Syntrophobotulus glycolicus DSM 8271: one gene and its partner. The main gene of each other region encodes a partner of the protein of the gene in region 2 in a complex. Links are inferred from orthologs where the notes say so. Each region holds a gene or a part of one and is shown on either strand. Other genes may lie near its edges.

Region 1 (3,079 bases), 2.9 Mb from region 2 along the record:
CCTATATTGTAACTTACTCCCTGTATTATAGCACAAATTATTCCTCGGCTGAATCAGATCAGACTTGCAAGTTAATTTTATCGCTTTATTCAGAAATAAATTCGCAAAACATTGAACGAGGTTCAGAGCGTGACCTGATTGCCTCTGCCCGAAAAAATAAAATCCCATTGCCTCGAAAATTTAGACAATGGGATTATTACACATTCTGGTGATTCTAAATCAATTGTAAATGAAGACAGGCCGGCAATCAGTCATTAGCCCCGCAGCACTTCTTATATTTTTTGCCGCTCCCGCACGGGCATAACTCATTGCGTCCGGTCTGCTGACCCGTTCTCCGGGGCTGCTTAGGCTGGTCGTCTTCATACATATTCTCCGAGACATTTTGTGGTTCCTCCGGGGCCTGCTCAGTTATTCTTGGCGTTACCCTCATGATATAAGTCACGATATCTTCCTGAATAGCAGAGATCATCCCCTGAAACATCTCATAGGCCTCATTGCGGTATTCCACCAGGGGATCCTTTTGGCCGTAAGCTCTGAGTCCAATTCCATCACGAAGCATATCCATAGCATCCAGATGATCTTTCCAATGGGTATCTACGATTTGCAGCACGACAGCTCTTTCAATTTCCCGCATAAGCTCAGAGCCGAACTCATCCTCTCGTTTTTCATACAGCTCCCGGGCCTTTTCCAGCAAAAATTCTTCAACTTCTACCTGAGATAGATTCTCTATTTCTTCATTTGTTATCTCATGATTGGGCAGAAAGACATTTTCACAATATTCCAGAAGGCTTGGAATATCCCATTCCTCGGGATAAGGAGTTTCCCCGCTGAACCGGACAATTGTATCTTTAATGACCTTTTCCAGCATATCCTGAATTTGTTCTCCGACATTTTCTTTGGTCAGTACCGCTCTTCTTTGCAGGTAGATAATTTCACGCTGCTTATTCATTACGTCATCATAATTAAGAACGTGTTTGCGCACTTCGAAATTACGGTTTTCCACTCTTTTCTGGGAGCCTTCTATGCTTTTGCTCACTATCTTTGACTCGATCGGCACACTGTCATCCATACCAAGTTTGTCCATAAAACCGGCAATATTATCCCCGCCGAAAAGCCTCATCAAGTCATCTTCCATTGAGATATAAAACTGGGATGACCCCGGATCTCCCTGACGGCCGGAGCGACCGCGCAGCTGATTATCAATCCTTCGCGACTCATGCCGTTCGGTCCCTATAATGTGCAGACCGCCCAATTCTTTTACCCCTTCACCCAGAACAATATCCGTACCGCGGCCGGCCATATTCGTTGCTATGGTGACCATTCCTTTTTCCCCTGCTTTGGCCACGATCTGAGCCTCTATTTCGTGGAACTTGGCATTAAGGACCTGGTGGGGGACACTCTTCTTTTGAAGCATTTCACTGAGGACCTCGGATTTTTCAATAGAAACCGTACCAACCAATGTCGGCTGTCCTTTACTGAATTTATCAATGATGTCCTCGACAACAGCCTTAAACTTGCCCTGCTCGGTCCGGTAGACAATATCCGGCATGTCTTTTCTGACCATCGGCATGTTTGTCGGAACGATAACAACATCCAATCCATAAATATTAATGAATTCGTTCTCTTCCGTCTTTGCCGTTCCCGTCATCCCGCCCAGCTTATGATACATGCGGAAATAGTTTTGGAAGGTGATTGTCGCTAAAGTCTGGGTCTCTTTCTCTATTTTAACATTCTCTTTAGCCTCAATCGCCTGGTGCAGTCCTTCACTGTACCGTCGGCCAAACATCATCCTGCCGGTGAATTCGTCAACAATGATGACTTCACCGTCTTTGACCACATAATCCCGGTCCCTTTTGAACAATGTATAGGCTTTCAACGCTTGATTGACATGATGGGCGACTTCATTATGCAAATCATCATACATGTTGTCCACGCCCAGCATGGTTTCTACTCTGCTCACTCCTTCTTCGGTCAGAGTAACAACCCTGTCCTTCTCATTAACATGATAGTCTTCTTCCGGCTTCAGACGCGGTATGACCTTGGACACCCGATAATACAATTCTGTCGGTTTATCCGCTTCCCCCGAAATAATGAGCGGAGTTCTTGCCTCATCAATAAGAATGGAGTCCACTTCATCGATAATCGCATAATTCGGGTCCCTCTGCACAATACCCCTAGGAGATACAGCCATATTATCCCTTAAGTAATCAAAACCGAATTCGTTGTTTGTCCCATATGTGATATCGGCCTGATAGCTTTCTCTTTTTTGTTCATGGGATAAGCCATGCACGATTAACCCTACGGTCATGCCTAAAAAACGGTATATCTGCCCCATCCAATGGGCATCACGGGAAGCCAGATAGTCATTGACCGTCACAACATGAACCCCTTTGCCTTCTAATGCATTGAGGTAACAGGGCAAAGTCGCGACCAGGGTCTTTCCTTCCCCTGTTTTCATTTCGGCAATTCGACCGTCGTTTAAGACCATGCCCCCGATAAGCTGAACATCGTAATGTCTTTGCCCCAATACTCTTGCTGATGCTTCACGGACGACCGCAAACGCTTCTTCCAGCAAATGATCCAGTTTCTCCCCCTGCTCCAGTCTGGAACGGAACTCAATGGTCTTCTCTTTCAATTGCTCATCAGACAGTCCCTTTATCTCTGCTTCCAGAGCATTAATTTTGTCGACACGTTTTTGATATTTTTTTACGTCCCGGGCATTATCATCAAAAAGGTTTTTGATAAAGCTCATATTACACCTTCTCTTTCCGTGGCTGCATAGTAACTCATTGCTTTATTTTATCACCGGATGCAGAAAGGTTCAATGTTCCAATAGGTGCCAAAGACATTTTATTGAAATAATTGCCAAAATTAAAAAGACCGTTTCCCGAAGAAAACGGCCTCTAAATCAGTTTTTTCCCTGTTATTGAATTAAATTCGGTTAATCAAATTTACTGAGATCCATCCGGTCGGGCTCCAGCAGTCCGTAGTCACCGTCTTTCCGGCGGTAAACAACGTTCATGGTTTCTGTCTCCAAATTTACAAAAACAAAGAAATTATGACCGATTAAATTCATCTG
Region 2 (7,770 bases):
GGCGCGGCGGCACGGAAGTTGAGAATCTGCGCAGGGATTTAGAAAAACTGACCGGTGGAAAACAGGTTGCCGTAAACATTGTAGAAATCAAGAAACCTGAACTGGATGCCAAATTGGTTGCAGAAAGCGTGGCTCAACAACTGAAAAAAAGAGTATCTTTCCGTAGGGCAATGAAGCAGACAGTCGGACGCACCATCCGTGCAGGCGGCCAAGGGATCAAAATCTCATGTAGCGGACGTCTTGGTGGAGCGGAAATCGCTCGTACCGAATGGTATAACGAAGGAAAAGTACCGCTTCATACCCTGCGTGCCGATATTGATTATGGTTTTGCTGAAGCTGATACAACCTACGGCAAAATCGGCGTCAAGGTCTGGATTTACAAAGGAGAAGTTCTTCCGACCAAGAAAGCTGCTCAGGAGGAAGGAGGAAAATAAATGCTTGTACCTACCAGAGTAAAACACCGTAAGCAATTTCGTCCCAGTATAAAAGGGAAAGCATACAAAGGGAATAAGGTAACCTATGGGGAATATGGCCTGATGGCGCTGGAAGGGGCCTGGGTCACCAATCGTCAGATTGAAGCGGCCCGTATTGCCATGACCCGTTATATCAAACGTGGCGGTCAAGTGTGGATCAATATTTTTCCGGACAGACCAATCACGGCAAAGCCTGCCGAAACCCGTATGGGTAGCGGTAAAGGGGCGCCCGAATACTGGGTTGCGGTTGTAAAGCCCAACAGAGTAATGTTTGAACTCGCAGGAGTTTCGGAAGAAGTAGCTCGTGAAGCACTTCGTCTTGCTATGCATAAACTCCCGATCAAATGCAAGTTTGTCCGCAGGGAAGAAGTTGCTGAACAGGCTGGAGGTGACGCAAATGGCGAAGAGTAAGAATTTAAGAGACATGACGGATGAAGAACTCTTAAAGCAAATCGACCAGCTGAAAACCGAACTGTTCAATTTGCGTTTCCAATTAGCGACAGGACAGCTGGATAATCCAATGCGTATCAGAGATGTACGTAAAGGAATCGCCAGAGGAAAGACCATTCTGCGTGAGCGCGAACTTAACCGTGCTTGAGGATTGGGAAAGGAGGCAGTGAACAGTGGAAAGAACACAGCGTAAAGAAAGATACGGAAAAGTAGTCAGTGACAAAATGGATAAAACCATTGTTGTAGCGGTCGAAACCTTGGAAAGCCATCCTAAATATAAAAAGACCGTGAAAAACACCAAAAAATATAAAGCTCATGACGAGAACAATGAAGCCAAAATTGGAGACATTGTCTTAATTATGGAAACCAGGCCTTTAAGCAAGGAAAAACGCTGGAGACTGGTCAATATCGTTGAAAAGGCCGTTGTTCTGTAATACTGACGGGAATAAAACAAAGAGTATAAATTGAATTCAAGCAACAGAAGGGAGGTCACACCGGATGATCCAAGCTGAAACTACACTAAAGGTTGGAGATAACACTGGAGCAAAGAAACTTCTCTGTATCCGGGTGATGGGCGGCTCAAAGCGTCGCTATGCTTCCATTGGCGATGTCATCGTTGCTTCAGTTAAAGAAGCAACACCAGGTGGCGTTGTCAAAAAGGGAGATGTCGTTAAAGCGGTGGTTGTCCGTACAACCAAGGAAATCAAGAGAGCCGATGGTTCTTATATTAGATTCAGTGAAAATGCTGCCGTAATCATCAGGGATGATAAAAGCCCGAGAGGTACCCGTATTTTCGGACCGGTGGCCCGTGAATTAAGAGAAAAAGACTATATGAAAATTGTTTCGTTAGCACCGGAAGTATTGTAAGATAACGTGCCGGACGGAGGTGAAAGTTAATGGCCGCCGAGAATCACAAGGTTCATGTCAGAAAAGGCGACACGGTTATGGTCATAACCGGCAAAGATGCCGGTAAAAAAGGTAAAGTATTGCAAGTACTGCCTAAGGCAAACAGGGTAGTTGTCGAACAGGTCAATATCGTAAAGAGACATACCAAACCGACAAAAGCATTGCCTCAAGGTGGGATTGTAGAAAAGGAAGCCCCAATTAATAGCTCCAATGTTATGCTGTACTGCACAGAATGCAATTCAGTAACAAGGCGGAGTATGAAGATAACAGAACAAGGTAAATTCAGAGTCTGCAAAAAATGCGGACATAGCTTTGTGGACAGCACGAAGAAATAATTTGGAAGGGAGGTACTCAGGTGGCTCGTTTAAAAGAAATATACAGGAAAGAAATTACCCCTGCTCTCCAGACAAAGTTTGGATACAAAAATATTATGCAGACACCTCGTTTAGATAAGGTAGTCATAAATATAGGGTTGGGGGAAGCGATATCTAACCCGAAGGCCATTGATGGAGCAGTAGCGGATATGATGACGATCTCGGGTCAAAGGCCTGTAGTTACCCGCGCCAAAAAGTCGATTGCAGGATTTAAACTGCGTGCCGGTATGCCAATCGGAGTTAAAGTGACTCTGCGTGGAGACCGCATGTATGAATTTGTCGACAGGCTGATTAATATAGCACTTCCGCGAGTGCGGGACTTCCAGGGTGTATCAGGCAAATCCTTTGATGGCCGTGGAAATTATACACTTGGGATTAAGGAACAGCTGATTTTCCCGGAGATTCATTACGATCAGATCGATAAGCTGCGCGGGATGGATGTTGTCTTCGTAACAACAGCGCACACAGACGAAGAGGCGAAAGAACTGCTCCGGGGATATGGAATGCCGTTTCGTGACTAGAATATAAGGAGGCTAAAAAATGGCCAAGAAATCAATGATTGTTCGCCAATCGAACAAGCCGAAATATTCTGTTCGCTGGCATAACCGTTGTAAAATTTGCGGTCGTCCGCATGCCTATATGCGCAAATTCGGAATATGTCGGATATGCTTCAGAGAGTTGGCATACAAGGGTGAACTGCCAGGCGTCACTAAGTCCAGCTGGTAAGCATGATTTGGAGAAAGGGGGAAGACAACAGTGTCAATGTCAGATCCGATTGCAGATTTCCTGACACGCATCCGCAACGCAGGAATAGTATACCATGATAAAGTTGAAGTACCGGCATCCAGTATTAAAAAGGATATTGCTGAAGTACTAAAAGAAGAAGGCTTTATCAAGGATTTTGATTATATTGAAGATAATAAGCAAGGAATTTTAAGGCTGTACCTGAAGTATGGAACCAACCGCGAAAGAGTAATCACTGGAATCAAGCGGATCAGCCGTCCCGGTCTTCGCGTTTATGCGAAAAAAGATCAAATTCCCAAAGTTCTTGGGGGTCTTGGTGTTGCAATAATATCTACCTCCAAAGGTATTATGCCTGACAAAAAAGCCCGCCAGGAAGGGCTTGGCGGCGAAGTAATCTGCTATATTTGGTAAAGAACGGAGGTGTAGTAATGTCTCGAATTGGAAGGAAACCAATAGCTATACCCAACAGTGTTGAGGTAACCATAGATGGGAACAACGTAACGGTTAAGGGTCCGAAAGGTACTCTGAGCAGGGAACTGCGCGCTGAAGTAACTGTTACAGTGGAAAACCAGCAAATTTTGGTGACTCGTCCCAATGACGAACCGTTGTATCGCTCGATGCATGGCCTGACCCGTTCGCTCTTATTTAACATGGTTGAAGGTGTAACCAATGGCTACAGTAAAAATCTAGAGCTGGTTGGTGTAGGGTATCGGGCCTCGCTTCAGGGGAAAAAGCTTGTCTTGGCTGTAGGAAAATCACATCCTGTTGAAATAGAGCCATGGGAAGGAATCCAGATTGAAGTCCCTGCTCCCAATAAAATCTCTGTAAAAGGGATTGATAAGGAGAAAGTAGGCGTATTCGCTGCAAATATCCGTAAGGAACGTGAACCGGAACCCTACAAAGGTAAGGGAATTAAGTACGAACATGAGGTTGTTCGTCGTAAAGAGGGAAAAACGGGCGGTAAGAAGTAAGACAAGGGCAAAATCTCTTGTCGCATAGGAAAGGTGTGAAAGAACTTGATTAAGAGAGTTGACCGTAATAAAGTTCGTCGTGGCAAACATCACAGTGTGAGAAAGAAAGTCCAGGGTACCGCTGAGAGACCAAGATTGGCGGTATACAGGAGTATCAATCATATTTATGCTCAGATCATCAATGACGAGCTGGGAGTAACTCTTTGTGCAGCTTCTTCTCTGGAACCGGAATTTAAGCAAACAGAATTATATGGCGGCAATACAGAAGGTGCGAAGAAAGTCGGGGAAATGATCGCGAAGAGGGCTCTGGACAAAGGACTGGATAAAGTTGTCTATGACCGCGGGGGATATCTGTATCATGGAAGGATAGCCGTTTTAGCTGATTCTGCCAGAGAAGCAGGGCTTGAATTCTAATACTAACGGAAAAGGAGGGAAACTCATTGTCAATCATTGATCCCAGTAAGTTAGAACTTACCGAGAAAGTTATCCATATCGCTCGTGTTGCCAAGGTTGTTAAAGGTGGTCGGCGTTTTAGCTTCAGTGCTTTGGTTGTTGTAGGTGATGGTAACGGAATAGTAGGAGCCGGACTTGGTAAAGCCAGTGAAGTACCGGAAGCTATTCGCAAGGGTGTTGAAGATGCAAAGAAAAATCTTGTTTCAATCCCTTTAAGAGGAACGACAATTCCCCATCCTATATTAGGTGTTTACGGAGCAGGAGAAGTGCTTTTGAAACCGGCTTCAAAAGGAACCGGTGTTATTGCCGGCGGTCCGGTGCGTGCCGTACTTGAAGTAGCGGGAATCAAAGATATTCTGACAAAATCCTTAGGCTCTTCGAATGCGCATAATATTGTCAATGCCACAATGACCGGATTGAAATCACTGAAACGAGACAGTGATGTAGCGAAGCTGCGTGGCAAGTCGGTAGAAGAAATTTACGGTTAATGTAATATCATGCTAAATGGCAGACAGTAAGGAGGTGTTTTGGATTTGAAACTCCATGAACTTAAGCCTGCAGAGGGGTCAACCAAATCACGCAAAAGAGTAGGACGGGGGAATGGCTCAGGGTTAGGCAATACAGCCGGCCGGGGTCATAAAGGACAGAAAGCTCGTTCAGGGGGCGGTGTACGACCGGGATTTGAAGGCGGTCAGATGCCGATGGCCCGTAGACTTCCGAAACGTGGGTTTACCAATATATTTGCTAAAGAGTATAACATTGTGAATTTGTCCGATCTCGAAGAAAGATTTGAGAGCGGCGCTGAAGTAACATTGGAAACTCTGATCGAATCGGGTTTAGTGAAAAAAGTTCTTGATGGAGTCAAAGTTCTGGGTGACGGAGAACTCACCAAGGCTCTGACAGTCAAAGTTAATAAGGTCAGCAAAACAGCTGCAGAAAAAATTGCTGCGGCCGGTGGAAAAGTTGAGGTGGAATAAATGGCACTTTTAGAAACCTTAAAAGATGCATGGCAAGTTCCAACCATTCGTAAGAAAATCGCATTCACCTTGCTTATGTTGCTGGTATTCAGAGTTGGAGCACATATTCCGATTCCATTTATGGATAGAAATACACTTCAGCAGATGATGGGCAGCGGCGGAATATTTGACTTTTTTAACACATTTTCCGGTGGATCTTTGAAAAGGTTCTCAGTGTTTTCACTGAGTATTATGCCCTATATTACAGCATCGATCATAATTCAGCTTCTTACCGTAGTCGTGCCTTATTTGGAGAGATTATCCAAAGAAGGCGAAGACGGCAGGAAAAAGATCATGCAGTATGTTCGGTATGCAACCGTAGTGCTGGGTTTTATCCAGGGTTTTGGTTTGACCTTTGGACTGCGCGGAGCACTGATCTCAACAAGCACTGCTTTAAAAGTTCCGCTTTATTTTACGGTCGCAATCGTCCTGACAGCCGGAACAGCGTTTTTGATGTGGCTGGGTGAGCAGATTACGGAAAAAGGTATCGGCAATGGAATTTCTTTGATTATTTTCGCCGGTATCGTAGCGGGAATCCCGGATGCAATAAAACACCTGTATAGCTTGTTAAGTGTAGGAGAAGTCAGTTGGCTGGCCATACTTGGCATCTTATTACTATGTGTTATCGTAATAGCCGGGGTAGTTTTCATCCAGGAAGGACAGCGCAGAATACCGGTCCAATATGCGAAAAGAGTTGTTGGACGCCGTGTTTATGGCGGACAGAGTACGCATATTCCGCTTAAAGTCAACCAGGCCGGTGTAATGCCAATCATTTTTGGAGTCTCACTGATGGCATTCCCAAGCACTATTGCAACATGGATGCCTCAGACCTCCGGATTTGCCGTATTTGTTCATAAATATATGAGTATCAGCGGGTCATTTACAAGCATACCTTATATGATCCTTTATGCGGGTTTGATTATATTCTTCACGTATTTTTATACCGGGATAACATTCAACCCTGTTGATTTGGCGGACAATCTGAAAAAGAACGGCGGGTTCGTGCCTGGAATCAGGCCAGGCCGTCCTACATCAGAATACTTTATGAGAATTTTGAACCGAGTGACCTTGGCCGGCGGTGTATTTTTAGCAATCATTGCTGTGCTGCCCGCTCTGATCATGGGAACAACTGGAATTCCTAATCTTGCCCTTGGTGGGACATCTTTGCTGATCGTTGTCAGTGTTGCGCTGGAAACGATGAAACAGGTAGAAGCACAGCTTCTGCAGCGTCATTACCAGGGATTCCTGAAGTAGGGGGTATAAAAAGAGATGCGAGTAATTCTGATGGGTCCGCCGGGAGCAGGCAAAGGTACACAGGCTGAGCAGCTGATCGAGTACTATAAGATCCCGCATATTTCTACAGGCGACATGTTTAGGGCGGCAATCAAAGATCAAACGCCCCTGGGGATAAAAGCCAAAGAATATATGGATGCCGGAGGATTGGTTCCCGATGAGGTAACCATCGGCATTGTAGCGGAAAGAATCAAAAAAGATGATTGCAAAACCGGATTTATGCTGGATGGCTTTCCAAGAACGGCAGCTCAGGCAGACGCACTGGCAAAAATATTGAGCGATCTGAATGTTACCCTGGATGGTGTGGTAAATATCGAAGTAGATGATGAAACTCTTCTGCAAAGACTGACCGGTCGCCGGATTTGCAAAAAGTGCGGGGCAACATACCATATGGTATTTAACCCGCCGGCAAAAGAGGGAGTCTGCGACAAATGCAAAGGCGAGCTGTACCAGCGCAGTGATGATACACTGGAAACGGCCGAGAACCGCCTTAAAGTGTATAATGACCAGACAGAGCCCCTAATTGCTTATTACAGTGAGCAGGGACTTCTTAAAGGGATACAGGGAAAGCAGGATATCAACAAAGTATTGCAAGATATCATCAGTGCTTTGGGGCAATAACATGATTGAGATCAAGACAAAAGACCAAATTGCCCTTATGCGCAAAGCCGGCAGGATCGTGGCGGAAACGCTCGAGATCATGAGAGAGCATGTCCATCCGGGTATGACAACCGGTGAACTGGACAGAATAGCGGAGGACTATATCCGCAAACAGGATGCTATCCCTGCATTTAAAGGATATAACGGCTTTCCGGCGACGTTATGTACTTCCCTCAATGATGAGGTCGTACATGGGATACCCGGTTTAAGAGCACTGCAAAGTGGAGATATTATCAGTATTGATTGTGGGGCGGCAATTCAGGGTTATTACGGAGACGCGGCGGTAACACTGCCTGTCGGAGAAATAGAACCCAGATTAGCGAACCTGCTTAAGATAACTGAAGAATCATTGAAGCTTGGTATCACTCAGGCAATAATAGGAAACCGACTATTTGATATTTCCCATGCTGTTCAAACCTTTGTCGAGAGT

The links. The genes of interacting proteins can lie anywhere in the genome.
Region 1: the proteins of secY (region 2) and secA are in contact, whole or in part, in a crystal structure (PDB 3DIN), measured with the Thermotoga maritima proteins. The link is inferred for Syntrophobotulus glycolicus DSM 8271 from one-to-one orthologs. Residues at the interface, in WP_004081795.1 of Thermotoga maritima: Glu108, Gly109, Glu110, Glu111, Ala236, Glu237, Arg238, Arg239, Ile240, Thr241, Ile242, Gln243, Tyr244, Ala245, Arg246, Arg247, Val248, Thr249, Gly250, Arg251, Arg252, Val253, Tyr254, Gly256, Ala257, Ser258, Thr259, Tyr260, Leu261, Pro262; in WP_004082002.1 of Thermotoga maritima: Glu261, Ala262, Arg263, Lys300, Ala301, Arg302, Thr303, Ile304, Ile305, Leu323, Tyr324, Asp325, Pro326, Val329, Ser330, Tyr333, Ile336, Lys340, Phe345, Val349, Glu363, Phe364, Tyr374, Ser375, Gly376, Gly377, Glu393, Ile395, Thr482, Ser483.

What each region holds. Positions count from the first base shown.
Region 1 is NC_015172.1:3,295,456-3,298,534, forward strand. It holds secA (preprotein translocase subunit SecA), read right to left. Parts: upstream 2,753-3,079; coding sequence 248-2,752; downstream 1-247. Other genes in the region: hpf (ribosome hibernation-promoting factor, HPF/YfiA family), read right to left, coding at 2,942-3,079. UniProt on the Escherichia coli protein: Required for protein export, interacts with the SecYEG preprotein conducting channel.
Region 2 is NC_015172.1:409,511-417,280, forward strand. What follows is about bases 4,573-7,494. They hold secY (preprotein translocase subunit SecY), read left to right. Parts: upstream 4,573-5,348; coding sequence 5,349-6,641; downstream 6,642-7,494. Other genes in these bases: rpsE (30S ribosomal protein S5), read left to right, coding at 4,573-4,859; rplO (50S ribosomal protein L15), read left to right, coding at 4,905-5,348; SGLY_RS02155 (adenylate kinase), read left to right, coding at 6,657-7,301; map (type I methionyl aminopeptidase), read left to right, coding at 7,303-7,494. In the rest of the region: rpsC (30S ribosomal protein S3), read left to right, coding at 1-434; rplP (50S ribosomal protein L16), read left to right, coding at 435-884; rpmC (50S ribosomal protein L29), read left to right, coding at 871-1,071; rpsQ (30S ribosomal protein S17), read left to right, coding at 1,097-1,357; rplN (50S ribosomal protein L14), read left to right, coding at 1,422-1,790; rplX (50S ribosomal protein L24), read left to right, coding at 1,820-2,164; rplE (50S ribosomal protein L5), read left to right, coding at 2,185-2,724; SGLY_RS02120 (type Z 30S ribosomal protein S14), read left to right, coding at 2,744-2,929; rpsH (30S ribosomal protein S8), read left to right, coding at 2,960-3,358; rplF (50S ribosomal protein L6), read left to right, coding at 3,376-3,918; rplR (50S ribosomal protein L18), read left to right, coding at 3,964-4,332; more of rpsE, read left to right, coding at 4,359-4,572; more of map, read left to right, coding at 7,495-7,770. UniProt on the Escherichia coli protein: The central subunit of the protein translocation channel SecYEG. Consists of two halves formed by TMs 1-5 and 6-10.